DNA from 4 places in the Streptomyces sp. AK010 genome. Region 1 is predicted to be linked to each of the others. Evidence: riboswitches for the same ligand, from Rfam matches in the RefSeq annotation. Region 1 holds a riboswitch; each other region holds the start of a gene.

Region 1 (7,230 bases):
GCCCACCTCGGATCGGTCCTCCAGGCGGCCCTCGCGGTCCTGGTCGGGATAACGCTGCTCGCGGGGCCGTATCTGGTGCGCATGACGCAGGACCTCTCCGAGGAGCGCCTGATGCGCATCCGTGCCCAGGAGCGCGCGGAGGTCGCCGCCCATGTGCACGACTCGGTGCTGCACACCCTCACCCTGATACAGCGCAACGCGGAGAACGCGAACGAGGTCCGCCGCCTGGCCCGCGCCCAGGAGCGCGACCTGCGCACCTGGCTCTACAAGCCCGAGGGCACCGGCAAGGACGAGGCCGACGAGCCCACCGCCCTCGCCGACGCCGTCCGGCGCAACGCGGCCGAGGTGGAGGACAAGCACGGCGTGCCCATCGAGGTCGTGGTCGTGGGCGACTGCCCGCTCGACGAGAGGATCTCCGCGCAGATGCAGGCCGCGCGGGAAGCAATGGTGAACGCCGCCAAGTACGGTGGCGAGGGCGGCGCCGTACAGGTCTTCGCCGAGGTCGAGGGGAAGACGGTCTTCGTGTCCGTCCGGGACCGCGGCCCCGGCTTCGACCTCGGCTCGATACCCGCCGACCGGATGGGTGTCAGAGAATCGATCATCGGCCGCATGGAGCGCAACGGCGGCACGGCCCGGCTGCGCGCGGTGCCGGACGGCGGCACGGAGGTCGAACTGGAGATGGAGAGGGCGGAGAAGACGTCATGAGCGACCCGACCGAGGCGAACGGTACGGCGGGATCGGCGGAGGCGGCGGGACCCGCGGAGTCGGGCGGCGGCCCCGGGCGTCACGTGCGCGTGGTCCTCGTGGACGACCACCGCATGTTTCGCACGGGGGTCCAGGCCGAGATCGGACAGACCGAGCAGACCGGAGTCAAGGTCGTCGGCGAGGCCGCGGACGTCGACCAGGCCGTCACGGTCATCACCGAGACCCGGCCCGAGGTGGTCCTGCTCGACGTGCACCTGCCGGGCGGGGGCGGCGTGGAAGTGCTGCGCCGCTGCGCCCCGTTGATGGGCGACACCGAGCAGCCGGTCCGCTTCCTCGCGCTGTCCGTGTCGGACGCGGCGGAGGACGTGATCGGCGTGATCCGCGGCGGGGCCCGCGGGTACGTCACCAAGACGATCACCGGTACGGACCTCGTGAACTCCGTCTTCCGTGTCCAGGAGGGCGACGCGGTCTTCTCGCCGAGGCTGGCCGGCTTCGTCCTGGACGCCTTCGCCTCCACGGACGCGCCGCCGGTCGACGAGGACCTGGACCGCCTGACCCAGCGCGAGCGCGAGGTGCTGCGGCTGATCGCGCGGGGCTACGCGTACAAGGAGATCGCCAAGCAGCTGTACATTTCGGTGAAGACGGTCGAGTCGCACGTCTCGGCGGTGCTGCGCAAGCTCCAGCTCTCCAACCGGCACGAGCTGACGCGCTGGGCGACGGCTCGCCGGCTGGTGTGACGCGGGGCGGGTGGGCCCACGCGCTCCAGCTCTCCAACCGGCACGAGCTGACGCGCTGGGCGACGGCTCGCCGGCTGGTGTGACGCGGGGCGGGTGGGCCCACGCGCTCCAGCTCTCCAACCGGCACGAGCTGACGCGCTGGGCGACGGCTCGCCGGCTGGTGTGACGCGGGGCGGGTGGGCCCACGCCCGGCCCGCCCGCTCACACCACCCGGACCGCCCCCCGCTCACACCACCCGGACCGCCCCCCGCTCACACCACCCGGACCGCCCCCGCGAACGGCATCTCGTCCAGCGGGGCGACCCGCACCGGCGCGGAGGGGTTCGGCGCGTGGATCATCCGGCCGTTGCCGACGTAGATGCCGACATGGCTGATGCCGGCGTAGAAGAACACCAGGTCGCCGGGGAGGAGTTCGGAACGGGAGACGCGGCGGCCGGCGGCGATCTGGGAGTACGTCGTGCGGGGCAGGGAGACGCCCACGGCGCGGTACGCGGCCTGGGCGAGGCCCGAGCAGTCGAAGGCGTTCGGGCCGGTGGCGCCCCAGACGTAGGGGCTGCCGAGCTTCTGGTAGGCGTAGGAGACGGCCGCGGCGGCGCGGGAGTTGGGCGCCTGGGCCGAGGCGGAGCCGGGGGCCGCGAGGGTGTCCCGCGCGCCCGTCGAGCGCGAGGCGCGGTCGGACGATGAGCCCAGCCGGGAACGTTCCTGCACGCTGAGCCGGGACAGCAGCCGCCGTGCCGAGCCGAGTTTGCCGGTGATCGTCTTCTTGTGCCGCTTCAGCTCCGTCTGCCGCGACTTCAGCGAGGTCAGCTCGATGCGGGCGGCCCCGCGCAGCTGCTCGATCTCCCGTAGCTGCTTGCGTACGCCCGCGACGGCGGCGTTCTGCCGGTTGCCGGTCCGCTCCACGAACTCGGCGTTCTCTAGGTACCGGTCAGGATCGTCGGACAGGGCGAGCTGCACCGCGGGGTCGAGGCCCCCGGCGCGGTACTGTGCGGCGGCGACCGAACCGAGGGCGTCGCGGGCGGAGTTGAGCCGCTCCTCCTTACGTGCCGCCTGGTCCTGGAGGTCCTTCAGCCGCTGCCCGGCCGCCTCGGCCTTCTCCTTCGCGCCGTTGTACTTCTCGGTGGCGACCTCCGCCTCCTGGTACAGCTCGTCCACCTCGGCCTTGACCTGGGCGGGGCTGAGCTGTGGTTCGGCGTGTCCGGTGCCGTCGAAGCCCGTCGCCGTCGCCGCGCCCGCGAGGGCGATCGTGGCGGCCGTACGGGCCTTGCTGCCACCCATCGAGCGCTGTCGGGGCTTGCGGTGCGCTGCCACCTGGAGGCCACGTCCTTTCCTCGACCGCCGGGGGTGCGTGCGGCCGCCGTGGGGAGCGGACGGGCGGCCTGCGCGTCCGGCGACGGCCCGCACAGGGGGAGCGGATCGCCGCCGGACTATTCGGCGGTGGTGTCCGACTGCCGCCCCTGGCCCGGGCGGCGGTGGGGAGCCGGGCACCTGGTGGAGGACGCTAAATGTCGCCGTACCGGGCCCGTGGCGGGTGTGCGGAAGTGACGTGAGAGGACCGACGGTGACCGTATGCGACCGTGGGCCCACCGATGCGCCGTCCACTTCACTCAGCGTGATGACCGATACGCCGGATTCCGAGCGAGTGACCGTGATCGGGTGCTATGAGGCGCATTTATGCATCAGTGGGCCGGTGTCGGGTGCCCCCGGAGCCCCTGATTAGGCTCCGGCCTCATGGACGTACTCATCCACCTCTTCGTCGGCCTCCACATCATCGGCATCGCCTCGCTTTTGGGTGGCTTCCTCACCCAGATGAAGGCGATGGGCGAGGGTACCGCCCGCTTCACCCCCGCGATGCTGCACGGCGCCTTCACGATGCTGGTCACCGGGGTGATCCTGGTCGGCCTCAACCAGGCCGACGACCAGTCCGTGAACAACCTGAAGATCGGCGTGAAGCTGGCCCTGCTGATCGTGATCCTCGGCCTGGTCTACGTGAAGCGGGACGACGAGAAGGTGGACAAGGGCCTCTTCGGCCTGGTGGGTCTGCTGACCACGGCGAACATCTTCATCGCCGTGCTCTGGACCTGACCCGGGAGCGCCGGGCGCCGGCCCGGGCGGAGGCGAGAGCCCAGGCGGTGCACCCGAGCCAGGCGGCCACCGCGATCCACAGCAGCACCTCCCCGGCGGCGTCGAGCCAGGCGACGTCGAGCGCGGCGGCGACCGCCAGGGTGGCCGCCGCCGTCACCACCGCGGCGAACACGGTCGCCCAGCGCCGCACGTCGTAGTCGTGCCGGGGCCAGAACAGCTCGGCGACGAGCAGGGCGACGCAGGCGATCAGCGCGAGCACGAGCAGCGTGACGGTCGTCGTGCGCAGGGTGCTGGTGTTCTCCTCGTTCCACAGGTACAGGCGCGAGCTGTCGGCGCTGAGGAGTTTCGCCCCGGCCAGGGAGGAGACGGCGAGGGCGCCGGCCGCGAGCCAGTGGTCCCCGCGCCCCTCCTCCACCTGCCGGGGCTGGAAGCGGAACAGGGCGAAGCAGTAGAGGGCGAGCCCCAGCCAGAACAGCACCAGGGCCGCGTGGGCGAGCCAGGCCGCCGAGTCCGCCGCGGCGAGCGTCGCGCCGAGCACGGCGAGCCCTTCGGTGGCCACGCAGCGCAGGAACACCGTTCCGCGCCGCCCCTGGGCCTCCGCGGTGAGCAGCACCGCCCAGAGCAGCATGGCGAGGGCCAGCAGGGCTTCGGCGAGGGCCTGCAGGCCTGCCGCGGAGAAGCCGGTGCCCAGGACGGCGGTCGCCGCCACGGTGGTGAGCGCGGCCGGCGTCTCCGCCCGCCACGCGCCGTGCCTCCGCTGGGCGAGGCCCGCGGCCGCCACCAGCCAGGCCGCGCAGGCCAGGCCGAGGGCGATGCGGGAGAGGACGTCGTATTCCGCCGAGTCGAGACCGACCGACACGATGCCGGTCGCCAGCGCATACGTCGCCCACCAGGTGGCAAACGGGGAGGGACCGGGCATAGCGCCGATGCTAGAGAGCGCCGCGCGGGTTACGGGAGGGGCACGCGCGTGTGCCCCTCAAAAACGTGGCGGGACTTCTCAGGCCGGGCGCACCACGCTGTGGATCGCGGACTCGCCGTCGTAGTAGATCGACTCCTCGCGCACGTACGTGCCGGGCTTCGGGGCGTGGATCATCATGCCGTTGCCGATGTAGATCCCGACGTGGGTGACGTCGTCGTAGAAGAAGACCAGGTCGCCGGGCCGGGCCTGGGAGAGCGGGACCGTGGTGCCGGCGTTCACCTGGTCGTAGGTCGTGCGCGGCAGGGTGACGCCCGCGGCCTTCCAGGCGGCCTGGGTGAGGCCGGAGCAGTCGTAGGAGCCGGGTCCGACCGCGCCCCACACGTACGGCTTGCCGATCTGGGCCCGGGCGAAGGCGAGCGCCTTGTCGGCCTTGGTGGCGTACGAGGAGTCGGCCGGTGCCGTCGAGGGGGACGAGCCGGAGCCAGACGAGGAGGGCCCGCTGTCCTGCTGCTGAGCCGCCTCCTCCTGCGCCTTCTGCTGCGCGGCCTGCTGCCGGGCCAGCTCGTCGGCCTTGCGGGCGGCCTCCGCCCGCTTCTCCTTCTCGATCGCCGCGAGCCGGGCCTTCTCCTCAACGGTCAGCTTCGACATCAGCTCACGCGCGTCGGCGAGCTTGCGCTGGACGGTGGCCTTGGCCGTCTTCAGGCCGTCCTGCGAGTCGGTGAGCGTCTCTAGGCTCTCGGTGGCCTCCTGGCGCTTCTTCATCGTCTCGGACTGCTGCGTGACGTAGTCGTCGACCGCGACCTTCTGGCGGCCGGTCATCCGGTCCATCAGCTGGGTCTGGTCGAAGTAGTCCTGCGGGGTGTCCGCGAGCAGGAACGTCGCGGTGTCCGGGGCGGCGGCGCCGGTGCGGTACTGGGCGGAGGCGAAGGAACCCAGCTCCTCGCGCGCCTCGTTGAGCTTCTGGGTGCGCTCGGCGACGTCGTCGAGGAGGGTGTCGGCGCGCTTGCGCTGCTTCGCGGTCTTCTCCTTGGCCGCGTTGTACTTGTCGGTCGCCGACTCGGCCTGGCGGTACAGGTCGTCGACCTTCTTCTCGACTTCCTCCAGGCTGGGCTTGTCGTCGGCCGCGGGGGCGGCGTTGGCCGACTGGGACAGCAGGGCCACGGAGGTGAGGGCCGCCGTGGCGAGGGCGGGGGTCCGTATGCCTGCCACGCGCGTACCCGTAGGACGCGACTTGCGGTGCGACGCCAAGGGAGGCGACTCCTTCCACGTTCCGCCTACCGAGTTAGCTGTCGGGTTCGGGCGGGTGGTTCGGAAGGTTTGCCCTACGGCCGTCTCCGTACAGGGAGTCGGGCCGATTCACCCCAGGTTCACGGTTGGGTCCCCGGCTCCGGCTGCCGCTGCGGCGTGCCGGACTCGGCGGAGGCCGCGCGGCCCGGCGACGTTCGCCGGTGGGGGTCATGCGGCCTGGTCGCACGGTAGCCAACTCGTGTGGCCCCTGTGAAGGTTGATGGGTGATATGCCCGATACATTTTCGTGACCTTACTCAAGAGCCTTGCCGATAGTGAGCGATCGAGGGGGATTGGTCGCGATTCATCCGCAATTGCGGGGGGCGTAGCAGTCCGTGATCATGCGGTCATGGAGGGCGACAAGAAGCCGTCGGTCGGTCGGCGGGAGCCCCGGCGCGGGGGCGATGTTCTCAGGGCGGCGGCGGGCTGTCAGTGGGGCGCCCTAGACTCGGAGAGCGATGAGCAGCCTCTTTGACGACAACTTCCTGGCGAACCTCCAGGCCCAGCGGGGCCCGGCCGACGAGCCCCCGCCGCCACCCGAGGACGATCACGTACCGGAGCCGATTCCGGACGATCTGTTCGGCGGGAAGTTCGACGCGCCCCCGGACCGGGACGCCTACTACCGCGACGGCGCCCCCCGCCCGGTGATCGACTCCGCCGCGCTGCTGGAAGGGCTGAACGACAACCAGCGCGCCGCCGTCGTCCACTCCGGCTCCCCCCTGCTCATCGTGGCCGGAGCCGGTTCCGGCAAGACCCGGGTGCTCACGCACCGCATCGCCCACCTGCTCGCCGAGCGGGACGTGCACCCGGGCCAGATCCTCGCGATCACCTTCACCAACAAGGCCGCCGGCGAGATGAAGGAACGCGTCGAGCAGCTCGTCGGCCCGCGCGCCAACGCCATGTGGGTCATGACCTTCCACAGCGCGTGCGTGCGCATCCTGCGCCGGGAGAGCAAGAAGCTCGGCTTCACCTCCTCCTTCTCGATCTACGACGCCGCCGACTCCAAGCGCCTGATGGCCCTGGTCTGCCGCGACCTGGACCTCGACCCCAAGCGCTTCCCGCCGAAGTCCTTCAGCGCCAAGATCAGCAACCTGAAGAACGAGCTGATCGACGAGGAGGACTTCGCCGCCCAGGCCACCGACGGCTTCGAGAAGACCCTCGCCCAGGCCTACGCCATGTACCAGTCGCGGCTGCGCGAGGCGAACGCCCTCGACTTCGACGACCTGATCATGACGACGGTCAACCTGCTGCGCGCCTTCCCGGACGTCGCCGAGCACTACCGCCGCCGCTTCCGCCATGTGCTGGTGGACGAGTACCAGGACACCAACCACGCCCAGTACGCCCTCGTCCGCGAGCTCGTCGGCACCTCCGAGCACCCCGTCGACGTCCCGCCCGAGGCGGAGGTCCCGCCCGCCGAGCTGTGCGTGGTGGGTGACGCCGACCAGTCGATCTACGCCTTCCGCGGCGCGACCATCCGCAACATCCTCCAGTTCGAGGAG
Region 2 (7,230 bases), on a different contig from region 1:
CCCGCCCTTCGGGTCGCACACCGACATGGGCTGCCAGGTGTCGCCGTGGTAGCCACCGCGCCAGGTCAGCAGCCGCTGCTTGCCGCGCCGGCCCAGCGAACGCCAGTACTGCAGGCACATCTTGACCGCGACCTCGACCGACACCGAACCGGAGTCGGCGAGGAAGACATGCTCCAGGCCCTCGGGCGACATGTCGACAAGGAGCTTCGCCAGGCGTACGGCGGGCTCGTGGGTGAGCCCGCCGAACATCACATGGCTCATCCGCTCCAACTGGCCGCGCGCGGCCTCGTTGAGCACCGGGTGGTTGTAGCCGTGGATCGCCGACCACCAGGACGACATCCCGTCGACCAGCTCTAGCGGACCGTCCGGCCCGCCCGGACCGTCCGCGACTCCCGAGCCGCCCGGCACCCCCGAGCCGTCGGCGAGCCGCAGCCGTACCCCGCTCGCCGACTCCACGACGAGCGGTTCCTGCCGTCCGGGCATCGGACCGTACGGATGCCACACATGCCGCCGGTCGAGCTCCAGCAGCTCGGGCACCGTCAGCTCAGGCATTGGGCGCGAGGTCCGTTCCGGCGCCCCGGCGGCGAACGGAGACCAGATCGGTACGGGCATCGGCGGCCGTACGGGGCTCGGAGGCCTCCGGCGCGGCGTCCGAGCCGCAGGCTCCGTCACCCCCGGAACCGCAGACGCCGCCACCGTCGTGGCAGCCTCCGGCGGCCCGGTGCTCCGGCAGCGTCACCTGGCCGGTGCCCTCCACCTCGAAGCCCGCGTCCGCGATCATCTCCAGGTCGGCCTTGCCGGCCTGGCCCTCACTGGTGAGGTAGTCGCCGAGGAAGATCGAGTTGGCCAGGTGCAGCGCGAGCGGCTGCATCGTGCGCAGATGGACCTCGCGCCCGCCCGCGATCCGCACCTCGACGTCCGGGCAGACGAACCGCGTCATCGCCAGGATCCTGAGGCACCGCTGCGGGGTCAGGTTCCACTCCTTGCCGAGGGGGGTGCCCTCGAACGGGATCAGGAAGTTGACCGGAACCGAGTCCGGGTCCAGCTCACGCAGGGAGAAGACGACGTCCACCAGGTCCTCGTCCGTCTCGCCCATGCCGGCGATCAGCCCGGAGCAGGCGGACAGACCGGCCGCGTGCGCCTTCTGCACGGTGTCGACCCGGTCCTCGTAGGTGTGCGTGGTGGTGATCTCCCCGTACGTCGCCTCGGACGTGTTGAGGTTGTGGTTGTAGGCGTCGGCGCCCGCCTCGCGCAGCCGCTCGGCCTGGCCGTCGGAGAGCAGCCCCAGGCAGGCGCAGACCTCGACGCCCTCGTTGTTGTCCTTGATCGTCCGAATCGTCTCGGAGACCCGGTCCACGTCCCGGTCGGTCGGGCCGCGCCCGCTCGCCACCAGGCACACCCGCTTGGCCCCTCCGGCCACACCGGCCGCCGCCGCGTCGGACGCCTGGTCGGGCTTCAGCCAGGTGTACTTCAGGATCCCGGCCGTCGAGCCGAGCCGCTGCGAACAGTACGAGCAGTCCTCGGGGCACAGGCCGGACTTGAGGTTGACCAGATAGTTCAGTTTCACCCGCCGTCCGAACCAGTGCCGGCGCACCCTTCCGGCCGCGGCCACCACATCGAGCAGGTCGTCGTCGGACGTCGCAAGGACGGCCAGAGCCTCGTCGCGGGTCGGCAGCTCGCGCCGAAGCCCCTTGTCCACCAGCGTGTTCAGCAGGTCCATGGAAGCCGATCCTGTCCTAAGGAGGTGCCCGGGGCAAAGGAGAGTTCGCACAACAGAGTCGCTTCGAGGTGTGGGTATTGCCACACACTGACCTGCTGGTGGTCCCGCTAGTGTCTGTGCACTGCCTACAAATTCCCCGGAGGACCACCCATGGCGTTCGGCTGGATCGACGAGCAGGCGGAGCTGCGCGCCCGCGCCGGACTCGTACGGACTCTGCGCCCCCGTCCGGCCGATTCGCCGCTCCTGGACCTGGCGAGCAACGACTACCTCGGGCTGGCCCGCCACCCCGAGGTCACCGAGGGCGCTGCCCGGGCCGCGCGGACCTGGGGCGGCGGCGCGACCGGCTCCCGGCTTGTGACCGGCACGACCGAACTGCATGCCGAACTCGAACGGGAACTGGCCGATTTCTGCGGTTTCGAGGCGGCTCTCGTCTTCTCCTCCGGGTACGCCGCCAACCTCGCGGCGGTCACCGCGCTGGCCCCGCACGGCTCTCTGATCGTCTCCGACGCGGGCAACCACGCCTCGCTCATCGACGGCTGCCGGCTCGCCCGCGGTACCACCCAGGTCGTGGCGCACGCCGAGCCGGACGCCGCGCGCAAGGCGCTGGCCACCCACGAGGGCACGGCCATCGCCGTGTCCGACACGGTCTTCTCGGTCGACGGCGACGCGGCCCCCCTCGCCGCCCTGGCCGAGGCCTGCCGGGAGCACGGCGCGGGGCTGGTCGTCGACGACGCCCACGGGCTGGGCGTTCTCGGCGACGGAGGCCGCGGCGCCCCGCAGGCGGTGGGGCTCGCGGGCGCGGACGACGTCGTCGCGACGGTCACGCTGTCCAAGTCGCTCGGCAGCCAGGGCGGAGCAGTCCTCGGCCCGGCCAGGGTCGTCGAGCACCTGGTCAACGCCGCTCGGACGTTCATCTTCGACACGGGACTCGCCCCGGCGGCGGCCGGTGCGGCCCTGTCGGCCCTGCGGCTGCTGCGCCGGGAGCCGGAGCGGGCTGAGCGGGCCCGGGCGGTGGCGGGCGAACTGCACGCACGCCTGACCGCCGCGGGTCTGGAAGCGGTGCGTCCGGACGCCGCGGTGGTCTCGGTGCGGGCGCCCTCTCCCGAGGACGCCGTGCGCTGGGCGGCGCAGTGCCGCGCGGCGGGCCTGGCCGTGGGGTGCTTCCGGCCCCCTTCCGTGCCGGACGGCATCTCACGGCTCAGGCTGACCGCACGCGCGGACCTGACCACTCAGCAGATCGAACGCGCTGTACGGCTGATCGGCGAGACGCGGCCATGAGTCGGCGTGACACGGCCGTGCGTCGCACGATGACGGACTGAACGATGACGGACTGAACGACGACGGACTGAACGACGACGGACTGACGATGGCGAACTGATCAGAAACGATCAGATGCGGTCGACCGCGGCCGTGAACGTTGCCCAGCTCCTCGGTGAGAAGAGCAGCGCGGGTCCGGCCGGGGCCTTGGAGTCGCGCACGGCGAGCAGTCCGGCCCAGGGCGGGGCATCCGGACACGCGGTCTCGACGCAGTTGTTCGCGCCGGTGCTGTAGCTGCTGCGCAGCCACCGCACACCGTGCAGTTCGATGCTTGAGGGGACGTGACGAGGCAGTGCACGCATGGTGCCTCCTTACGCGCCGGCGGCTGTCCCGGCGATGAAATCCAACGAGTCCTCGGGCGAAAGGGCGTGGATCTGAAGGGCGTTGAAGGCCTCCGTGTAGGCCTGGAGGTCTTCTTTCCGTTCGAGGTAGAGGCTACTCGTCAAGTGGTCGAGAACAACCACATCCAGATCAGAAGTGCTCGAAAATGAGAAGATTACGAAAGGGCCGGTGACGCCGATGTGCGCCCCGGCATTGAACGGCAGCACTTGCAGGCGCACTTGGGGCAGCCGGGCAGCCTCGACCAGTCGTGCCAGCTGGCGGGCCATGACCCCGGGTCCGCCCACCTCGCGCCGCAGCACCGCCTCGTCCAGGACGGCACTGAGTTTCAGCGGGGGAGCCGCGCGCAGCACGTCCTGCCTGGCCAGCCGCACCTCGACCAGCGTGTCGAGCCGGTCCTCCGGAAGTCCCTCCACCGCGGCCCTGGTCACCGCCCGCGCGTACTCGGGCGTCTGGAGCAGGCCCGGGACGACGCTGGTCTCCAGCGTGCGCATCGCGCCGGCCTGCGACTCCAGGCTGATGAAGTCCCGGTAGGTCGGCGGCAGTACCCCGCGGTAGGCGTGCCACCAGTGGTGCCGGCCGCCGCTCTCGTCGGACCCCGCCAACATCATGAGCAGTTCGCGAAGTTGGGAGTCCGCCACACCGTAGGCATCGAGAAGTAACCGCACATCGGCGGGTTTCACCCCGCTCGTGCCCGTCTCGATCCGGCTGACCTTGGACTGGTGCCAGCCCACCAGCCGGGCCGCCTCACCGCTCGTGAGCCCCGCAGAGGTGCGCAGCGCACGCAGTTCGGCGCCCAGTTTCCGGCGGCGCACCGCGGGACCGTGCTGCATGGGCTCCTCCTTACTCCTTCCGAGCCACCCAAATACGGTCTCGCGTCGCAGAGTTCACCGCTTTGAGCGACAGATATATGCATATCTTGGTGGATCGCCGTCCTTCAGGGGTGTTCTGGTGGCAGTCTGGCGACGAAGCACCAGTCCGGGACCGTACTCGAACCATCCGCTCCGTGTCGGGCTGTGGTCCCGTGGGAAAGGGACGAGGTCGCCATGGCAGACCATCTGGAAGCATCCGTCACTCTGCCGAGCGATCCCGCCTCGGTCTCCGCAGCGCGTGCCTATGTGGTGGGAACGCTGGCGGAGTGGGGGCTGCCGGCGGACACGGAAGTGTCCGACACCGTCCGGCTCATCATCTCCGAACTCGCCACCAACGCCGTCCAGCACACCTTCGGTCAGTCACCCACGTTCACCGTGGATGTCGCACTGGACCGTGACGAGCACCTGCGGATCGGGGTCACGGACAGCCATCCGCGGTTCCCCAGACGCCTGCCGGCCGCCGTCCAGCAGGACAACGGCCGCGGCCTGGTCATCATTCGCTGGCTGACCGCGGAATGCGGCGGCAGACTCCGTATCCGCCCCACTCGCGAGGGCGGCAAGACCATCTCGATCGAACTCCCCTGGGTCGTCCCGGCCCAGCCGGTGACGACCGTGGTGCAGCAGGAGCTCTAGGCACACACCGCAGGAACCCTGTTCACCCGCGGCAGGAGCCCTGCCGGCCCAGAGCAGGACCCGAAAGGCATGTCCAGCGGGTGCCCTCCGCGCACCCCGGCCCGCGCGACCCACATCCGGGCCACCCCCGCGGCCATGACGCCCGCTCCGCGCCTCGCGCCCCGTCGGAGCCCGCAGCCGTCACCGGTGCCGTGCCGACGCCTCCCGGTGCGCCGCCGCCCCTCGGAGCCCTGACGGCTGACCGACGGTGTGCCACAGCGGTGCGGAGATCCCGACGTCGCCCCCGGCCGTTTCCTCCTCGGTGGTCCTTCCGGTGCCGTCCGCCTCCGCACGCAGCCCCGCCCGCCGCACCAGCCGCGGGAGCAGCCCCACAGGCCGACGCAGACCAGGAAAGCCGCGGCGCCCGCGGCGGCACCGCCGGTCCGGCCCGTGGTCACGCCGGCCACCAGCAGCACGGAACCGCTGAACGCGAACACCAGCACGCACAGGGCCGATGGTGGCCAGGCGCGAGGAGACCTGCACGATGCGGGGCTTGACGCCCTGCTGGAAGAGGGAGCGGTCAGCGCGGCCGAAGCGGTGAAGAGAGCGGCGGCGAGGACGGCCAGCAGCAGTGCGACGACGTAGGTGATGCGCTGGACCGTGCCGAGGTCCTCGAAGCGCGAGGTGAAGGCCGGCGACAGCAGGAAGGCGAAGAGGAACTGCACACACCCGTCTGGGTGACGCGGAGTTCCTGGAGCAGCTCGACGAAGGTGCGGTCGGCGCGTTGTAGCCGGCGTCTCGTTGCGCGCGGTGCAGGGGCGGTGCTCGGCCATGGGGTCACAGGTGTCCAGATGAGCCCGTGTCACGCTCCGGCGTGCGGCGGCGCGTCAAGGACGCCGCCGCACGCCGGGCGGATCACTTCACGCGTCCGTACCAGACACTCTTGGTCCAGATCTTCTGCAGTCGCACCACGTCCCCGCTCTTCGGGGAGTGCCAGAGCTTGTTCTTACCCGCGTAGATACCGACGTGGTACACGTTGCTGCCCGAGTGGAAGAACACCAGGTCGCCCGCCTTGCGGTTCTTGGCGGAGATGTGGTGCGTCTTGTTGTACTGCTGGGCAGCCGTGCGGGGAAGCTTCTTGCCGGCTTTCTTGAACGAGTAGAGCGTGAGCCCGGAGCAGTCGAACCGGTGCGGACCGGTGGCCCCGTACCTGTAGGGAGCACCCTTCTTGGAGGCCGCGATCTGGAGCGCCTTGGTCGCCGGTGTGGCCGCCGCCGCCTCGGATGCGAAGCCGGGCGCCACGATGGAGCCGCCCACCGCGGCGATGGTGAGCGCCGAGGCCGTGCCGGCCCGGGCCATGAGCGACGGGACACGATTGAGCGCAGTCATGCGCAACCCTTCGTCAGCCGCCTGTGAAGGATGACCTGTCGGATTCGGGCTGACAAAGTTGCCCGGCCGCTGACGCGGCTTCACCCCAAGGGCTGCTCGGCTCCGGTCATGGCGTGACCGTCCCGGCGACCCGTCGTGCTCGGGTCCTCCACTCCTGCCGATCCACTCCTGTCGACCGGTCATCCGGGCGGCGGCAGGACTCGGCGTCCGCCCGGATCGCCCCGCCACAGCGGCGGGGGCTTGTCGTCAAACAGGGATCTTGGCGCATGCGTGTCCGGATTTCCCAACGGAACCGGGGATTTGTGTTGTTACTCACCACTCACCCGTTCGGGTGGACACGTGTGCGTTCGAGCCGCTGTCCACGGGTTCGCGGAGCTCCGGACCAGGGATGGAATGCCCCATTGCGTCCGCCGGCTACGCGCGTTGCGCAACCGGAACGGTCCCGAAACTCGTCTCCCGCCTACTCCGAACAGAGGTACGTCTTTTGGTCCGTTTCAACTCAGCTCCGGACGCATCGCGGACGGCGCGTGCGTCCGGACCGACGGTTCCACGTCAACTGACGGACTCCGGAGGCAGGGTGAGCCGGGCGGTGCGCCGCTCGCCGTCCAGCACCCGCAGGGCCCGGGCCAGGGTGCCGGCGTGCAGTTCCGTCTCGCCCCGCCGGTGCATCAGGGCCAGCGCGTCACGCAGCGCGGTCGCCTTGCCGACCAGGGCCTGGGCGGCGCGCAGTCCGCGGTAGGTGTCGCCGTCCTGGGCCGGGTTGATACGGCCGAGCAGGTCGACGACCTCGAGGTAACGGTCGATCAGTTCCGCCTCGGCGCGCGTCAGGGCGGGCAGGGGCGGCAGTTCGGGCGGGAGCACCTGGCCTCACCGACCGGTCGGCGGGGCCAGGGTGGCCTTGCGGCCGGGGATGATCCCGTCGATCAGGCCGTACTCCACCGCCTCCTGGGCGGTGAGGATCTTGTCCCGCTCGATGTCCGC
Region 3 (7,230 bases), on a different contig from region 1:
TGCTCAGCGCCGCCCGTTCGGCCGGTTCCATCGCAGTCAGCGCCGAGGCCAGGGCCTGGGCGCGGCGGCAGGCGACGTCGCTCAGGACGCGCTGTCCGTGTGTCGTGAGCCACAGTTGGACCTCCCGGCGGGTGTCCGGGTGCGGGGCCCGTTCCAGCAGCCCGGCCGCCGCCAGGCGGTCGCAGAGGCGGCTGGCCGTGGGGAGGCCGATGTCCAGACCGTCCGCCAGGGCCGTCAGGTTCAGGCCGGGCGCCGCCTGCACGGTGCGCAACGCCCGCAACTGGTGCAGGGACAGGCGCAGGGACGCCTCCTGCGCGGCGAGCGACCACAGCGCCGTCAGGCTCTCCACGGCATCGGCGATCTGCGATGCGACGGCCTCCGGGCCGTCGCCCGGGCCCCTCGCCCGGTGGTTGCCGGGGCCGCCGAGATCGGTCACGAAACGGTCACTTCCATAAAGCTCCGGGTACTGATGAGGTCGCCCTCTTTCAGAGGCTGTACCCGATGAACCGAGGGGCAAGCAGCCCGGTTCGGAGCCCGGCCGGACCGTCGGTTCGGAGCCCGGCCGGACCGGGGGCGGCTCAGCCGGCGCTGAGCTCCGTCAGCGCGGCGAGCGGCAGCGTGTGCTGCGTATGGAGGACCTTCGCGCGCAGGTAGCGGACGTTGTGGGCGGTGGTGAAGACGCCCGTGGGGATCCGGTCGCGGACGTCGACGCCCAGGGTCCGCAACTGGTCGGCCTTGTCGGGGTTGTTGGAGAGCAGGTCCAGTTCGCCGATGCCCAGGGCCCTGAGCATCTGGGCCGCGGCCGTGTAGTCGCGGGCGTCCTCGGGCAGCCCGAGCGCCGCGTTCGCCTCGTACGTGTCGAGCCCCTCGTCCTGGAGGGCGTACGCGTCGAGCTTGTTGTAGAGGCCGATGCCCCGGCCCTCCTGGCGGAGGTAGAGGAGCACGCCGCCGCGCTCGGCGATGCTCTCGACCGCCTCGCGCAGCTGAGGACCGCAGTCGCAGCGCGCCGAGCCGAACACGTCCCCGGTCAGGCACTCGGAGTGCAGTCGCACCAGCGGGACAGGGCCGGGTTCGCCGAGGACCACGGCGACGTGCTCCTGGCCGTCGGCCAGCCCGTGGAAGGTGACGAGCTCGGCGTCGGCCTCGTAGCCGTCGTGGAAGCGCAGCGGGACCCGGACGCGGGAGCGCGGGGTGGCGATGACGGCGGGGGTGTCGGGCATGCGGGGCCTCCGGGTTCCGTTCCTGTTCGGCTGCACAGCCGTACTGCTTCAGATTTGAAGCAGATTCACGATCGGAACCCTACTCATGCTTCAAATTTGAAGCAATGAGAATCCGGCTCGGTGTGGCGCGCGTCACGAACAGGTCGACGACGACCTCCGCCGCCACGGCACGTCGTCCGCCGCCGGCCGGGTCCCGTCCTCCTGGAGCCCCTGCGCGATCGCCGCGGAGATCTCCTCCAACTGCCCCACCTGCTCCTCGCTGAGCCGGTCGAACAGGAAGCTCCGCACGGTCTCGACATGCCCGGGGGCCGCTCGCTCCAGCACGGCGAACCCCTCGTCCGTCAGCGCCGCGATGCTGCCCCGCTTGTCGTGGCGGCAGGCCTCGCGCCGCAGCATCCCGTCCTTCTCCAGCCGCGTGACCGCGTACGTCAGCCGGCTGCGCGTGATCTTCAGTCGCTCGGCGAGATCGGTCATGCGCAGCCGCCGTTCCGGGGACTCCGACAGGACCGACAGGATGGAGTAGTACAGGTGCGGCATGCCGGCGTCCTGCTGGAGCTGCCGGTCGATCGCGTCCTCCAGGAGCAGCGAGGCGGCGATGTAGGCGCGCCAGGCGCGCTGCTCGTCGGGGCTGAGCCAGCGAGTCGTCATGCTGCCAGTGTAGGTTTGTTTAAAACTTGAACCAAGCCTGTCCCGTCCAGCCGTCCCGTCCAGCCGCGGAGCACCGATGCCTCACCCGTACGTCCTGCTGTCCGCCGCCGTCTCCCTCGACGGCTACCTGGACGACACCGGACCCGACCGGCTGCTCCTGTCCGGTCCCGCCGACTTCGACCGGGTCGACGAGGTCCGGGCCGGCGTCGACGCGATCCTGGTCGGCGCCGGCACCATCCGCGCCGACAACCCGCGGCTGCTGGTGAACTCGCAGAAGCGCCGGGCCGCCCGCACGGCCGCCGGCAAGCCCGAGTATCCCCTCAAGGTCACCGTCAGCGGCTCCGGCGACCTCGACCCGGACGCCCGTTTCTGGCACACCGGCGGCGAGAAGCTCCTCTACACGACCGACCAGGGCGCCGATCGCGCCCGCGCCCTGGGCCTGGCCACGGACGTCGTCCCGCTCGGCGCCGACCTCGACTGGCGGCGGCTGCTCACGCACCTGCACGACGTCCGGGGCGTGGGACGGCTCATGGTCGAGGGCGGCGGCCTGATCCACACCCAGCTCCTCACCCAGGGCCTCGCCGACGAACTCCAGCTGGTCCTCGCCCCGCTCTTCGTGGGCGACCCCCGGGCCCCCCGTCTTTTCGGCCCCGGCGGCTACCAGGGCGGCCGGCTCCGGCTGCTGGAGTCGCGGCAGATCGAGGACGTCGTCCTGATGCGCTACGAGCCGACCGCCCCGGGCGCCGGCAGGCTCCCCATCGCCGCCGACCATCACTGGCTGGCCCTCGCCTGCGAACTGGCCGAGCGCTGCCCGCCGTCGGACACGGCGTTCAGCGTGGGCGCGGTCGTGGTCGCCGCCGACGGCACGGAACTGGCCCGTGGCCACTCCCGCGAGGCCGGCGACCCGGTCGTGCACGCCGAGGAGGCGGCCCTCGCCAAGCTCGACCCGGCCGACCCGCGTCTGCCCGGCGCGACGGTGTACAGCAGCCTGGAGCCGTGCGCCCGCCGCGCCTCGCGCCCAGCTCCCTGCGCTCGGCTGATCCTCGACGCGGGCGTACGGCGGGTCGTCACGGCCTGGCGCGAGCCGGACACCTTCGTGACCGACGCCGACGGCAGCGGTCTCCTCGCGGCCGAGGGGGTGGAGGTCGTCGTCCTCCCGGAACACGAGGAGCGGGCCAAGGCCCCGAACCGTCATCTGCCGGGCTGAGCACGGCCCGGCCGGTGGGTGTGCGCGAGTGGTCCCGCGGATGACGTACACTGGTGACACAACGACGCGGGGTGGAGCAGCTCGGTAGCTCGCTGGGCTCATAACCCAGAGGTCGCAGGTTCAAATCCTGTCCCCGCTACTGAAGGCCGAGGGCCGGAATCCGAAAGGGTTCCGGCCCTCGGTGCGTTTCCCGACACCTGATCACGTTCGGTGAGCGAATCACCCCGTTCCGCATAACAACTGACACACTGTCAAAACCCGTCAGTCACTTGCGGCGCGGCCAACTCGTCCGATTTAAGCCGGTCAGGGCAGGTAAGTCCGCGCGAAAAAGGTTAATGATCAAGTGGAATCGCTGGAATACCCCTCGCGCCTCCATTAACGTTCGATAACGCAGCGCGGTCGTCCCAGCCGTCACAGAAGGCGGCTCCGTGCGCACGCGCCGAATCCCGAAAGGGAACCGGGGAACCACCACTTGGGGTGAATCGGGCGGATACCACCGTGGAAGCACGGCAGGTATACGCGCGTAGGAGACCTTCCTGCTCCGAACCCGTCAGCTAACCCGGTAGGCGAGAAGGAAGGAAAGGAGTACGCCCACGTGGCGTCCAACCGGCCTGCCCCCGCGGCCCCGTACGCGCCGAAGCGCGAGAACGACACCTTCGGCTTCGGCGGCCAGCGCACCGACGAGGGCCCGTTCCAGGAGTGGAACCCCACCGAGGAGTCCATCCGTCCCGTCCGCGGCCGGCATCGCGTCACCAAGCAGCGCGGCGGAGGTCTCGCCCGCAGCTCCACCGTCCTGGGCGTCGGCGTCATAGCCGCCGTGGGTGCCGGCGGCATGGCCAGCGCCCAGACCGGCAAGCCCCCGGTGTCCATCTCCGTGCCGGACCTGCCCTCGGTGGGTTCCCTCATCTCGGACGACGACACCCCCGAAGGTTCCGCCACCCCGCTCAGCGGCCTCGGCACCGCCACCGCGGACACCGCGGAGGGCACCTCCGGCGCCCGCGCCGGCGCCGGTGACGCGCTGCGTGCCCGGATCATGGCCCAGGTCGAGCACCAGCAGGAACAGATCGAGACCAAGGCCGCCGAGGACGCCGCGGCCGCCGCCGAGAAGGCGGCCAAGGACGCGGTCGCCAAGGCGGAGAAGGAAGCCAAGGCCAAGGCCGCCGAGGCCAAGCGGAAGGCCGAGGAAGAGGCGAGGAAGAAGGCCGAGGCCGAGCGGCTCGCCGCCCTCGCCAAGCAGTTCACGCTGCCGACCTCCTCGTACACCCTCACCTCGACGTTCGGCCAGGCCGGCGCCTACTGGTCCTCCGGCTATCACACCGGCCTCGACTTCGCCGCCCCCACGGGCACGCCGATCAAGGCCGTGCACAGCGGCACCATCACCGAGGCGGGCTGGAACGGCTCCTACGGCTACAAGACCGTCCTCACCCTCGATGACGGCACCGAGATCTGGTACGCGCACCAGTCCTCCATCGGCGTCAGCGTCGGCCAGAAGGTCAGCACCGGCGACGTCATCGGCCGCGTGGGCGCCACCGGCAACGTCACCGGGGCGCATCTGCACCTCGAGGTCCACTCCGGTGGCTCCGCCAGTGGCATCGACCCGATGGCCTGGCTGCGGGGCAAGGGACTGACTCCGTAAGCAGCGCACGTTCGTTGAAGCATCGGCGGCCCTGACGACGACCCCCCGACGTCAGGGCCGTCGGCTTTGCGGTGCTGCGTGGCGTCGTGTGGCCTGGCGTCGCGCCGTGTGGCGTGGCGTCGCGTGGCGTGGCGTCGCGTGGCGTGGCGTGGCGTCGTGTGGCGTCGCGTCGTGTGGCGTGGCGTGGCGTCGCGTCGTGTGGCGTCGCGTCGTGTGGCGTCGCGTCGTGTGGCGTCGCGTGGCGCGGCATCGCGGGGCGGGGCGGGGTGTTTACGGGAGTTTTGCGTCCGTTGCGGAATGAGGCGTTCCTGCGCGGTCGTTGACACCGAGCATGACGTCTCTTCGCAAGCTCGGTACTTCCGACCTCGAGGTCTTCCCCCTCGCCCTCGGCGGCAACGTCTTCGGCTGGACCGCCGACCAGGACCGTTCGTTCGCCGTCCTCGACGCCTACACCGCCGCCGGCGGCAACTTCGTCGACACCGCCGACGTCTACTCGGCGTGGGTCGACGGCAACCAGGGCGGTGAGTCCGAGACCATCCTCGGCAGGTGGCTCGAGGCACGCGGCAACCGCTCCGACGTCGTCGTCGCCACGAAGGTCAGCCAGCACCCCGACTTCCGGGGCCTGTCCGCCGCCAACATCAGGGCCGCAGCCGACGCCTCCCTGCGGCGCCTGCGCACCGACTACATCGACCTGTACTACACGCACTTCGACCAGCCCGACGTGCCCGTCGAGGAGATCATCGGCGCGCTCGACGAACTCGTGAAGGCCGGCAAGGTGCGGCACATCGCCGCCTCCAACATCTCCGCCGAGCGGCTGCGGGCGTCCCTGGAGTTCTCCGACCGCGAGGGCCTCGCCCGGTACGTCGCCCTCCAGCCGCACTACAACCTGGTCTCCCGTGCCACGTACGAGGGCGAGCTGCAGGACCTCGCCGAGCGGGCCGGCCTCGCGGCCGTTCCGTACTACGCGCTCGCGTCCGGCTTCCTCACGGGCAAGTACCGGCCCGGTACGGAGGTCGAGAGCGCGCGGGCGGGTGGCGCCGCCAAGCATCTGGACACCGAGCGGGGGCGGCGGGTTCTCGACGCCCTCGACGAGGTCGCCGCGGCGCACGACGCTCCCGTCGCCACCGTGGCCCTCGCCTGGCTCGCCGCACAGCCGACCGTGGCGGCGCCGATCGCCTCCGCGCGGACGGTGGAGCAGCTGCCCGCGCTGCTCGGCGTCGGGGAGCTGACGCTCTCGGAGGCCGAGGTGGAACGGCTCACGGCGGCCTCGGCCTGAGCGGGGCCCAGGAGCTTCAGGAGCGGTAGGGGTTGTACGCGGCGGAGCGATAGGGGTTGTACGCGGGGTACGGCGCCGGCTGGTGGCCGTACCCGTACATCCCGTGGACCGGCCAGGGCGGGACCGTCACCGGGACCGGAGGGGCGGTGATCCGGCCCGCGTGGTCCAGAGCGGGGCGGGCAACCTCCCGGCGCCGCCACAGTTCGCCGAGCAGTTCCCGCTCCCGTACGGCGAAGTCCGCCCCGGGGCTGCCCCGCCGGGCCCGGTGCCGCAGGAATGCCAGGGACGTCGCGTACGCCTCGTACCGGGCCACCTCCCGGGCCGCCGCCCTGCCCGCGTGCCGGCGGGCGTACTGCCGGGCGATCCGGCGGGCCCGCATCGAGCCGAGCGCGTACGGCTCGGCCGGGGTCAGCCAGCCGGCCACGGCGTAGGCCGGCAGCTCCGCCCGTACGGTCTTCAGCTCCCGCTGCCGCGTCCAGATCACCAGCCACGTCAGCAGCCCGAAGATCGGCACCATGAACGCCGCGTACACGGCGAAGAACCCGTACTCGCCGAAGGCCGACGAGCCGTTCCACATCGCGTGCATCCCCATCGCGAGCAGCAGCCCGCCGAGCGGGAAGGCGACACGGCGCAGCGGCCGGCGGTCCACCGAGAGCGCGGCGATGCCGAAGCCGATGCCGGTGAGGACCGTGAACAGCGGGTGCGCGAACGGCGACATGATGATGCGCACGAAGAAGGTCGCCGCCGTGACCGAGGCGATGCCGCTGCCGCCCGTGAGCTGGTCGGTGCCGAAGGCCGTGCCGAGGTAGAGGATGTTCTCGGTGAACGCGAAGCCGGTGGCCGTCACGCCGGCTATGACGACCCCGTCGACGATGCCGGTGAAGTCGCGGCGCCGGAAGAGGAAGACCAGGAGGACGGCCGCCGCCTTGGCCGACTCCTCGACCACCGGCGCTATCACCGTCGCGCCCAGGGTGTCCGCGCCGGACGGGTCCGCCGTCGCCGTCGCAATCCATCTCGTCGCGAAGCTGTTGGCGACGATCGCTATCAGCGCCGCCGCGCAGGCGCCCCAGGCGAAGCAGAAGATCAGGTTCCGCCAGGGGCCGGGCTCCACCCGGTCCAGCCAGCGGAACGCGGCTATCAGCAGGGGCACGGGGAGGACGGCCAGTCCCAGCCCGACCAGGAACCCTTCCGTGCCGGTCTCCTCGCGGACCAGGGCGAGGATGACCAGGCCGGATATCGCGAG
Region 4 (7,230 bases), on a different contig from region 1:
GCTCCAGGTCGTGCCCGGTCTCAGGATCGCCGCGCCCCGGGACGCCGACCAGCTGCGTGCCCAGCTGCGCGAGGCGGTCGCCGTGGACGACGCGCCGACGCTGCTGCGGTTCCCGAAGGAGTCCGTCGGCCCGTCGGTCCCGGCCGTGGACCGGGTGGGCGGACTGGACGTGCTGCACCGCTCCCCTCGGCCGCGGGTTCTCCTGGTGGCCGTCGGCGTGATGGCGACGGTCTGCCTCCAGGCCGCCGAGCTGCTCGAAGCGCGCGGCATCGGCTGCACCGTCGTCGACCCCCGCTGGGTCAAGCCCGTCGACCCGGCGCTCCCGGGCCTCGCCGCCGAGCACCGTCTGGTGGCCGTCGTCGAGGACAACAGCCGCGCGGCCGGGGTCGGTTCGGCCGTGGCGCTGGCCCTGGGCGACGCCGACGTCGATGTGCCGGTACGGCGGTTCGGCATCCCCGAGCAGTTCCTCGCACACGCCAAGCGCGGTGAGGTGCTCGCCGACATCGGCCTGACACCCGTCGAGGTCGCCGGACGGATCGGCGCGAGCCTGGCCGTCAAGGAAGAGCCGTCCAAGGAGCCACTGGAATGACAACCGCCGAGTCCGCGTCGGAGTCGTCGCAGGCCGGGGAGTTCGACCTCGGCAAGCTGCTGGCCGAGCGCGGGGCCGAGCGCTACGAGCTGCACACCCGGTACCTCAACCACCAGCTCCCGCGCATGCTGCACACCATCGGCTTCGACAGGGTCTACGAGCGCGCCGAGGGCGCCTACTTCTGGGACGCGGACGGCAACGACTACCTGGACATGCTCGCCGGCTTCGGGGTGATGGGCCTCGGCCGCCACCACCCCGTGGTGCGCAAGGCCGTGCACGACGTCCTGGACACGCAGCTCGCCGATCTCACCCGCTTCGACTGCCAGCCGCTGCCGGGCCTGCTGGCGGAGAAGCTGCTCGCGCACAGCCCGCACCTGGACCGGGTGTTCTTCGGCAACAGCGGCACCGAGGCCGTCGAGGGCGCCCTGAAGTTCGCCCGGTTCGTCACCGGCAGGCCCAGGATCCTGTACTGCGCGCACGCCTTCCACGGCCTGACCACCGGCTCCCTCTCCGTGAACGGCGAGTCCGGCTTCCGCGACGGCTTCGCCCCGCTGCTGCCCGACACGGCCGTCCCGCTCGGCGACCTCGACGCGCTGGAGAGGGAGCTGCGGAAGGGCGACGTCGCCGCGCTGATCGTCGAGCCGATCCAGGGCAAGGGCGTCCTCACGGGCCCGCCCGGCTGGCTGCGGGCCGCCCAGGAACTTCTGCACCGGCACAAGGCGCTGCTCATCGCCGACGAGGTGCAGACCGGCCTCGGCCGGACCGGCGACTTCTACGCCTACCAGCACGAGGACGGAGTCGAACCCGACCTGGTGTGCGTGGCCAAGGCGCTCTCCGGCGGCTACGTGCCGGTCGGTGCCACGATCGGCAAGGACTGGATCTTCAAGAAGGTCTACTCGTCCATGGACCGCGTCCTCGTCCACTCGGCGAGCTTCGGATCCAACGCGCAGGCCATGGCGGCGGGCCTCGCGGTGCTGTCGGTGATGGAGAACGAGCAGATCGTCGCGAACGTCCGGGCCACCGGGGAGCGGCTCAGATCCCGGCTGGCCGCGCTCACGGGCCGGTACGAGATGCTCGCCGAGGTCCGGGGCCGGGGCCTGATGATCGGCATCGAGTTCGGACGGCCCAGGTCGCTGAAGCTGCGCAGCCGCTGGGCCATGCTCCAGGCCGCCCGCAAGGGGCTCTTCGCGCAGATGGTCGTCGTGCCGCTGCTCCAGCGGCACCGGATCCTCACCCAGGTCTCCGGCGACCACATGGAGGTGATCAAGCTGATCCCGCCGCTGATCATCGGCGAGCGGGAGGTGGACCGGTTCGTCGACGCCTTCACGGCCGTGATGGACGACGCGCACAACGGCGGGCTCGTGTGGGACTTCGGGAAGACCCTGGTCAAGCAGGCGGTGGCCAACCGGTAGCCGGATTTGCCTGTGAGGCAAGAAATTTGCCGGTGAGGCAAAGGTCCGGCTGAATGGAGGCATGAGCCCCTCCGAGACCGAGCGGCCCTCCGGGGCCGACTCGCCGGCCGAACCCGCGCCCGGTGCGCTGCCCGCCGTCGCGCCCCAGCTACGGGTCCTGCGGCGCCAGGCCTCCCTCACCCTGGAGGTCGCGGCCCGCGCCGCCGGGCTGTCGCCCGCCCACCTCTCCCGTCTGGAGACCGGGCAGCGCCAGCCCTCGCTGCCGATGCTGCTCGCGCTCGCCCGTGTCTACGGTACGACCGTCGCCGAACTGCTCGGCGAGACGGTCGCCGGACGGGACGCCGTCATCCGCGCGGCCGACATGGAACCCACGGCGGCCGGCGGCTGGACGTACTGGCAGGCCGGCGCCCCGGGCCGCGGGATGCAGGCCCTGCGGGTCCACGTCCCCCACGGATCCCAGGGCGACGTCGTGCGCGTCCACCCCGGCGAGGAGTGGCTCCATGTGCTGCGCGGCCGGCTGCGGCTGCGCCTCGGGGACAGCACACACCGGCTGGCGGCCGGCGACAGCGCCCACTTCGACTCGCTCACCCCGCACCGGATCGCGGCCGAGGACCACGACGGCGTCGACCTGCTCTTCGTCCACACCCTGCTGCAGAGCCCCACGGCCGCCCTGTGCCTGGGCCCCACTCCTGGAGGCGCGTCATGAGCGAGATGGAGGAGAAGTTCCCCCGCGCCCTGTGGGTGAGGCTGTTCGTCTACCTCATCGCCGGCCACATCTTCGCCGCGTTCGTGTACCTGCTCTTCGCGCTCGGCGCGAAGTAGCCCCGTCGGCCCCTCAGTCGAGGAGCCGCTCGCGCAGCCGCTCCCGGGTCTCCGGGGTGAGGTCCAGCCCCTTCTCCAGGTAGGCGTCGACGCCGCCCCAGGTCTCCTCGATGGTGTCGAAGGCCGCCGTCAGGTACTCGGCGCGCGCGTCGAAGAGGGGGCTGAGCAGCTCCATGACCTCGGGGGAGTAGGCCGAGGCGGCGGAGCTGCTGCGGTGCACCTTGTAACGGCGATGCTTGGCGTTCGACTTCAGGTAGTCCTCGACGATCGCCTCGCGCTCGACGCCCACCGCCAGCAGCGTCACCGCGACCGACAGACCCGCGCGGTCCTTGCCCGCCGCGCAGTGCATCAGCGCGGGGACGCTGTCCTGCGCGAGCGCGTGCAGCACCCGGGAGTGCTCGTCCGTGCGGTGCTTGATGATCGTGCGGTACGAGGCGATCATACGACCCGCGCCCTTGCCGTCCGACAGGATCTCGCGCAGCTGGTCCAGGTCGCCGTCGCGGACCATCTTCCAGAACTCGGCGCCGTCGGCGGGGTCGCTCAGCGGCAGGTTCACATTGCGCACGCCGGGCAGCTCGACATCCGGCCCCTCGAGCTTCTGGTCGGCAGCATTGCGGAAGTCGAAGATCGTGTGCAGGCCCAGAGTCGTCAGGAAGGCGGCGTCCTCCCCGGTCGCGTGGGCGAGGTGGCCGCTGCGGAACAGCACGCCCTGGCGCACTCGCCGTCCGTCCACGGTCGGAAGTCCGCCCACATCACGGAAGTTGCGCACTCCGGCCAGCTCGGGCTCGGTCGACGGGACCTGCTGTGTCACGAGGGCTCCTCCCCTTCGGCGCCGCCGCCGCGGCTCGTCGGCGGGCACGAGTCGACGATACGACATGACTGCCTGGGGCAATGAGTTGTCCACAGGGCGTTGCCCCGAGCCCCCACAGCCCTTGATGATGTTGCCGCCTGGTCGCACCTGGTCGGGCTTGTTCGAATCTGTGAGGGCGCGATGCCGGACATCTCCGAAGACGGTCGTACGTGGGTACTTTCCGGGCCGGCCAGCAGCTACGCCGTCCATGTCACCGAGCGGGACGAACTGCTGCACCTGCACTGGGGCCCCCGGATCGGCCTCGCCGACGCCGAGGCCCTCGCCGTCCGGCCGCTGCCGGACTACTGGCCCTTCGAGTCCCCGCTCGACGGACGCGAGGAGTACCCGGTCGAGGGCGGCCCCCGTTTCGTCCGCCCGGCACTGTCCGTGCGCACGGCCGGGCGGCGCGGCACCGAGTGGGTCTTCGAGGGGCACGACACCGAGGACGGCGAGCTGCGCCTGCGGTTCCGCGACGGGGACCTCGCCATCACGCTGCACTACCGGATGCGCTCCTCGTCGGATGTCGTCGAGCGGTGGGTGACCCTGGCCAACCGGGGGCCGGCCCTCGAACTGCTGCGCGCCGACTCCGCCACCTGGACCCTGCCCGACCGCGACGCCTGGCGGCTGTCCCAGCTGCACGGCCGCTGGGGCGCCGAGTCCCGGCTGACGCGCTCCGGTCTCACCCACGGCGAGAAGGTCATCGGCAGCCGCCGCGGTCACACCTCGCACCAGCACCTGCCGTGGGTCGCCCTCGACGCCGACGCCGCCGAGGAGCACGGCGAGGTCTACAGCTGTGCCCTCGGCTGGTCCGGGTCGTGGCGCATCGCCGTGGCCCAGCTGCCGGACGCGCGCGTGCAGATCACCGGCGGCGCCGGCCACGACGACTCGGGCCTGCTGATGCTGGGCACGGGGGAGTCGTACACGACCCCCGTCTTCGCCGGGCTCTGGAGCGACGGCGGATTCGGCGGGGCCAGCCGCGCCTGGCACGCCTACCAGCGGGCGCACGTCGTCCCGGACGCCGAGCGGGACCGGCCGGTGCTGTTCAACTCCTGGGAGGCCACGGAGTTCGACATCTCCGAGGAGCAGCAGCGGGCGCTCGCGGAGCGGGCCGCGGCCATGGGCGTCGAGCTGTTCGTGGTCGACGACGGCTGGTTCGGGGCGCGCACCAGCGACCGGGCCGGACTCGGCGACTGGACCCCCAACCCCGACCGCTTCCCGGGCGGGCTGCAGCCGCTCGCCGACCATGTGCACGGCCTGGGCATGCAGTTCGGGATCTGGGCCGAGCCCGAGATGGTCAACCCGGACAGCGACCTGTACCGCGCGCACCCCGACTGGGTCCAGTACCAACCAGGACGAAAGCGGACTGAATTCCGCAATCAGCTCGTACTCAACCTCGCCCGCGAGGACGTCCGGGAGTACCTCTGGGAGCAGCTCGACGGGCTTCTCTCCAGCGCTCCCGTCGACTACGTCAAGTGGGACTTCAACCGCTGCTTCACCGACGCCGGCTGGCCGGACGACCCCTACCCGCAGCGGCTGTGGGTCGACCACGTGCACGGCCTGTACGCCCTGCTGGACCGGCTGCGGGCCGCCCACCCGGGCGTGGCCTTCGAGTCCTGCTCGGGCGGCGGCGGCCGGATCGACCTCGGCGTGCTGAGCCGCACGGACCAGGTGTGGACCTCGGACAACACCGACCCGCTGGACCGGCTCGCCATCCAGCACGGCTTCAGCCAGATCCACCCGGCCCGGGTCATGGCCGCCTGGGTCACCGACAGCCCGAACGCCATGCTCAACCAGCGGGCCAGCTCCCTGCGGTTCCGGTTCGTCAGCGCCATGGCCGGGGTGCTCGGCGTCGGCGGCGACCTCACGCGGTGGACACAGGATGAGCTCGCCGAGGCGCGGGAGTGGGTGGCGCTCTACAAGGAGATCCGGTCCGTGGTACAGCGCGGAGACCTGTACCGGCTGCGTCCCCCGGAGGGCGGGGTCAGTGCCGTGCAGTACGTCCTCGGTGACGAGGCCGTCGTCCTCGCCTGGCTCCAGGCGCAGCGCTACGGCGAGCCCGTGCCGGCGCTCCGGCTGCGTGGCCTCGATCCGTCAGCCTCGTACGAATGCCTCAAAACGGGCGAAGTTCACCGAGGGGCCGTACTACTGCATCACGGACTTCGCGTCGGTCTGCGCGGGGATTTGGATGCCGCGGTCGTCCGACTTAAGCGGAAGTAGTCGTTCTGTCCGAATAGGGAGCTTGGGCCGCTAAGGGATAACGTGCCCCGATCGTAAAGGAGATGAGGTCGGGGTGCGTGACCATCGTCATATTCGTGACGATGTGTTGTCGCCGTGTTCACGTAATTCTGGCGTTATTCAGGCCCCTTGAGGAATGCCGGAGATCGGTAATCCACGCTCGGTGACGGCGTTTGTGCCGACGCGTCAGGGGGAAACACCGTCGCGCGCAACCGCGAGCTTGTCCCATTGCGTCTCGGTCGCTTACGTTCCACACCAATCCGGACGGACGCCTAATCCTGCCGCCGCCCGGAGTCCGCACACACTGACCCGACGTACGGCAGGAGCGGGGGACCCACAGGTAAGACGCCTGTTCCGGTTCCCGGAACGGCTTGGGGTTAAGTCGCGCCACGGCGCGGCCGGGCATCTCCAGCTCGCACCCGACAGCTCACCTCGCAGGCGCCGGAGAGGAATTCGCCATGCCCGCGAACGGTAAGCACCGCCGTCCCAAGACCCAGCGTTTCACCCGCTCCATCGCCGTCGCCGGAACCGGCGGGGCCGCCCTCGCCCTGCCGCTCATGGGGGCCGCCGGCGCCCACGCCGCCACCCCGCAGTCGGCTCCCGAAAAGACCGTCCAGTCCGCTCCGGCCGCCGGGAAGAAGGCCGCAGAAAAGGCCAACGGCGCCCGCACGTACACCGTGAAGGCCGGCGACTATCTCGCGAAGATCGCCGACGACCAGAACGTCAGCGGCGGCTGGAAGAAGCTCTACTCGGACAACCGCGACGCCGTCGGCTCCGACCCGTCGCTGATCCACCCGGGCCTGAAGCTGTCGATCGGCAAGAAGGCCGCGAGCGCGCCGAAGGCCTCGGCCCCGGCGGCTCCGAAGGCCTCGGCCCAGAAGTCGTCCGCTGTCGAGTCGGCCCCGAAGGCGGAGACCGCCGCCAAGCCGGCCGCCGCCAAGCCCGCGGCCGAGAGCAACTCCAGCGGCTACACCCTCCCGGTGGACGGTGCCACCGTCGGCACCCCGTACCACATGTCCGGCAGCATGTGGTCCAGCGGCTACCACACCGGTGTCGACTTCGTCGTTCCGACCGGCACCTCCCTCAAGGCCGTCGGTGCGGGCGAGGTCGTCTCCGCCGGCTGGGGCGGCGCGTACGGCAACCAGGTCGTCATCAAGCTGAACGACGGCCACTACGCCCAGTACGCCCACCTGTCCCAGCTCTCCGTCTCGGCCGGCCAGACTGTGACGGCCGGGCAGCAGGTCGGCCTGTCGGGCGCCACCGGCAACGTGACCGGACCGCACCTGCACTTCGAGATCCGCACCACGCCGGACTACGGTTCC

What was found. A riboswitch is a leader RNA that binds a small molecule or an ion and turns the genes downstream of it on or off. The one in region 1 is predicted to bind cyclic di-AMP.
Region 2: it holds a riboswitch for cyclic di-AMP, as region 1 does, so the genes downstream of both, HDC93_RS27490 (C40 family peptidase) here and HDC93_RS34015 (C40 family peptidase) in region 1, are expected to answer to the same signal.
Region 3: it holds a riboswitch for cyclic di-AMP, as region 1 does, so the genes downstream of both, HDC93_RS06165 (M23 family metallopeptidase) here and HDC93_RS34015 (C40 family peptidase) in region 1, are expected to answer to the same signal.
Region 4: it holds a riboswitch for cyclic di-AMP, as region 1 does, so the genes downstream of both, HDC93_RS01200 (LysM peptidoglycan-binding domain-containing M23 family metallopeptidase) here and HDC93_RS34015 (C40 family peptidase) in region 1, are expected to answer to the same signal.

What each region holds. Positions count from the first base shown of each region.
Region 1 covers NZ_JACHCX010000027.1:15,369-22,598, reverse strand. Annotated here, with positions in the region: gene HDC93_RS34040 (ATP-binding protein) at 1-705, shown strand, start outside; gene HDC93_RS34035 (response regulator transcription factor) at 702-1,442, shown strand; gene HDC93_RS34030 (C40 family peptidase) at 1,694-2,752, opposite strand; gene HDC93_RS34025 (hypothetical protein) at 3,173-3,526, shown strand; gene HDC93_RS34020 (hypothetical protein) at 3,504-4,445, opposite strand; gene HDC93_RS34015 (C40 family peptidase) at 4,524-5,693, opposite strand; cyclic di-AMP (ydaO/yuaA leader) riboswitch at 5,701-5,874, opposite strand; gene pcrA (DNA helicase PcrA) at 6,190-7,230, shown strand, end outside.
Region 2 covers NZ_JACHCX010000016.1:106,757-113,986, forward strand. Annotated here, with positions in the region: gene HDC93_RS27460 (adenosylmethionine--8-amino-7-oxononanoate transaminase) at 1-552, opposite strand, end outside; gene bioB (biotin synthase BioB) at 545-1,720, opposite strand; gene HDC93_RS27470 (8-amino-7-oxononanoate synthase) at 1,871-2,998, shown strand; gene HDC93_RS27475 (DUF397 domain-containing protein) at 3,109-3,339, opposite strand; gene HDC93_RS27480 (helix-turn-helix transcriptional regulator) at 3,349-4,209, opposite strand; gene HDC93_RS27485 (ATP-binding protein) at 4,423-4,881, shown strand; gene HDC93_RS37875 (DUF6328 family protein) at 4,878-5,585, opposite strand; partial or broken gene HDC93_RS39775 (hypothetical protein) at 5,615-5,701, opposite strand; gene HDC93_RS27490 (C40 family peptidase) at 5,776-6,249, opposite strand; cyclic di-AMP (ydaO/yuaA leader) riboswitch at 6,253-6,465, opposite strand; gene HDC93_RS27495 (hypothetical protein) at 6,802-7,110, opposite strand; gene HDC93_RS27500 (ATP-dependent Clp protease proteolytic subunit) at 7,117-7,230, opposite strand, start outside.
Region 3 covers NZ_JACHCX010000003.1:16,819-24,048, reverse strand. Annotated here, with positions in the region: gene HDC93_RS06190 (MarR family winged helix-turn-helix transcriptional regulator) at 1-436, opposite strand, end outside; gene ribA (GTP cyclohydrolase II) at 579-1,220, opposite strand; gene HDC93_RS06180 (MarR family winged helix-turn-helix transcriptional regulator) at 1,353-1,868, opposite strand; gene HDC93_RS06175 (dihydrofolate reductase family protein) at 1,945-3,075, shown strand; tRNA gene HDC93_RS06170 (tRNA-Met) at 3,141-3,214, shown strand; cyclic di-AMP (ydaO/yuaA leader) riboswitch at 3,503-3,659, shown strand; gene HDC93_RS06165 (M23 family metallopeptidase) at 3,671-4,711, shown strand; gene HDC93_RS06160 (aldo/keto reductase) at 5,043-5,987, shown strand; gene HDC93_RS06155 (PrsW family intramembrane metalloprotease) at 6,004-7,230, opposite strand, start outside.
Region 4 covers NZ_JACHCX010000001.1:250,165-257,394, reverse strand. Annotated here, with positions in the region: gene dxs (1-deoxy-D-xylulose-5-phosphate synthase) at 1-589, shown strand, start outside; gene HDC93_RS01225 (aspartate aminotransferase family protein) at 586-2,001, shown strand; gene HDC93_RS01220 (helix-turn-helix domain-containing protein) at 2,063-2,707, shown strand; gene HDC93_RS01215 (DUF6126 family protein) at 2,704-2,823, shown strand; gene HDC93_RS01210 (tyrosine-protein phosphatase) at 2,837-3,634, opposite strand; gene HDC93_RS01205 (alpha-galactosidase) at 3,815-5,890, shown strand; cyclic di-AMP (ydaO/yuaA leader) riboswitch at 6,201-6,362, shown strand; gene HDC93_RS01200 (LysM peptidoglycan-binding domain-containing M23 family metallopeptidase) at 6,367-7,230, shown strand, end outside.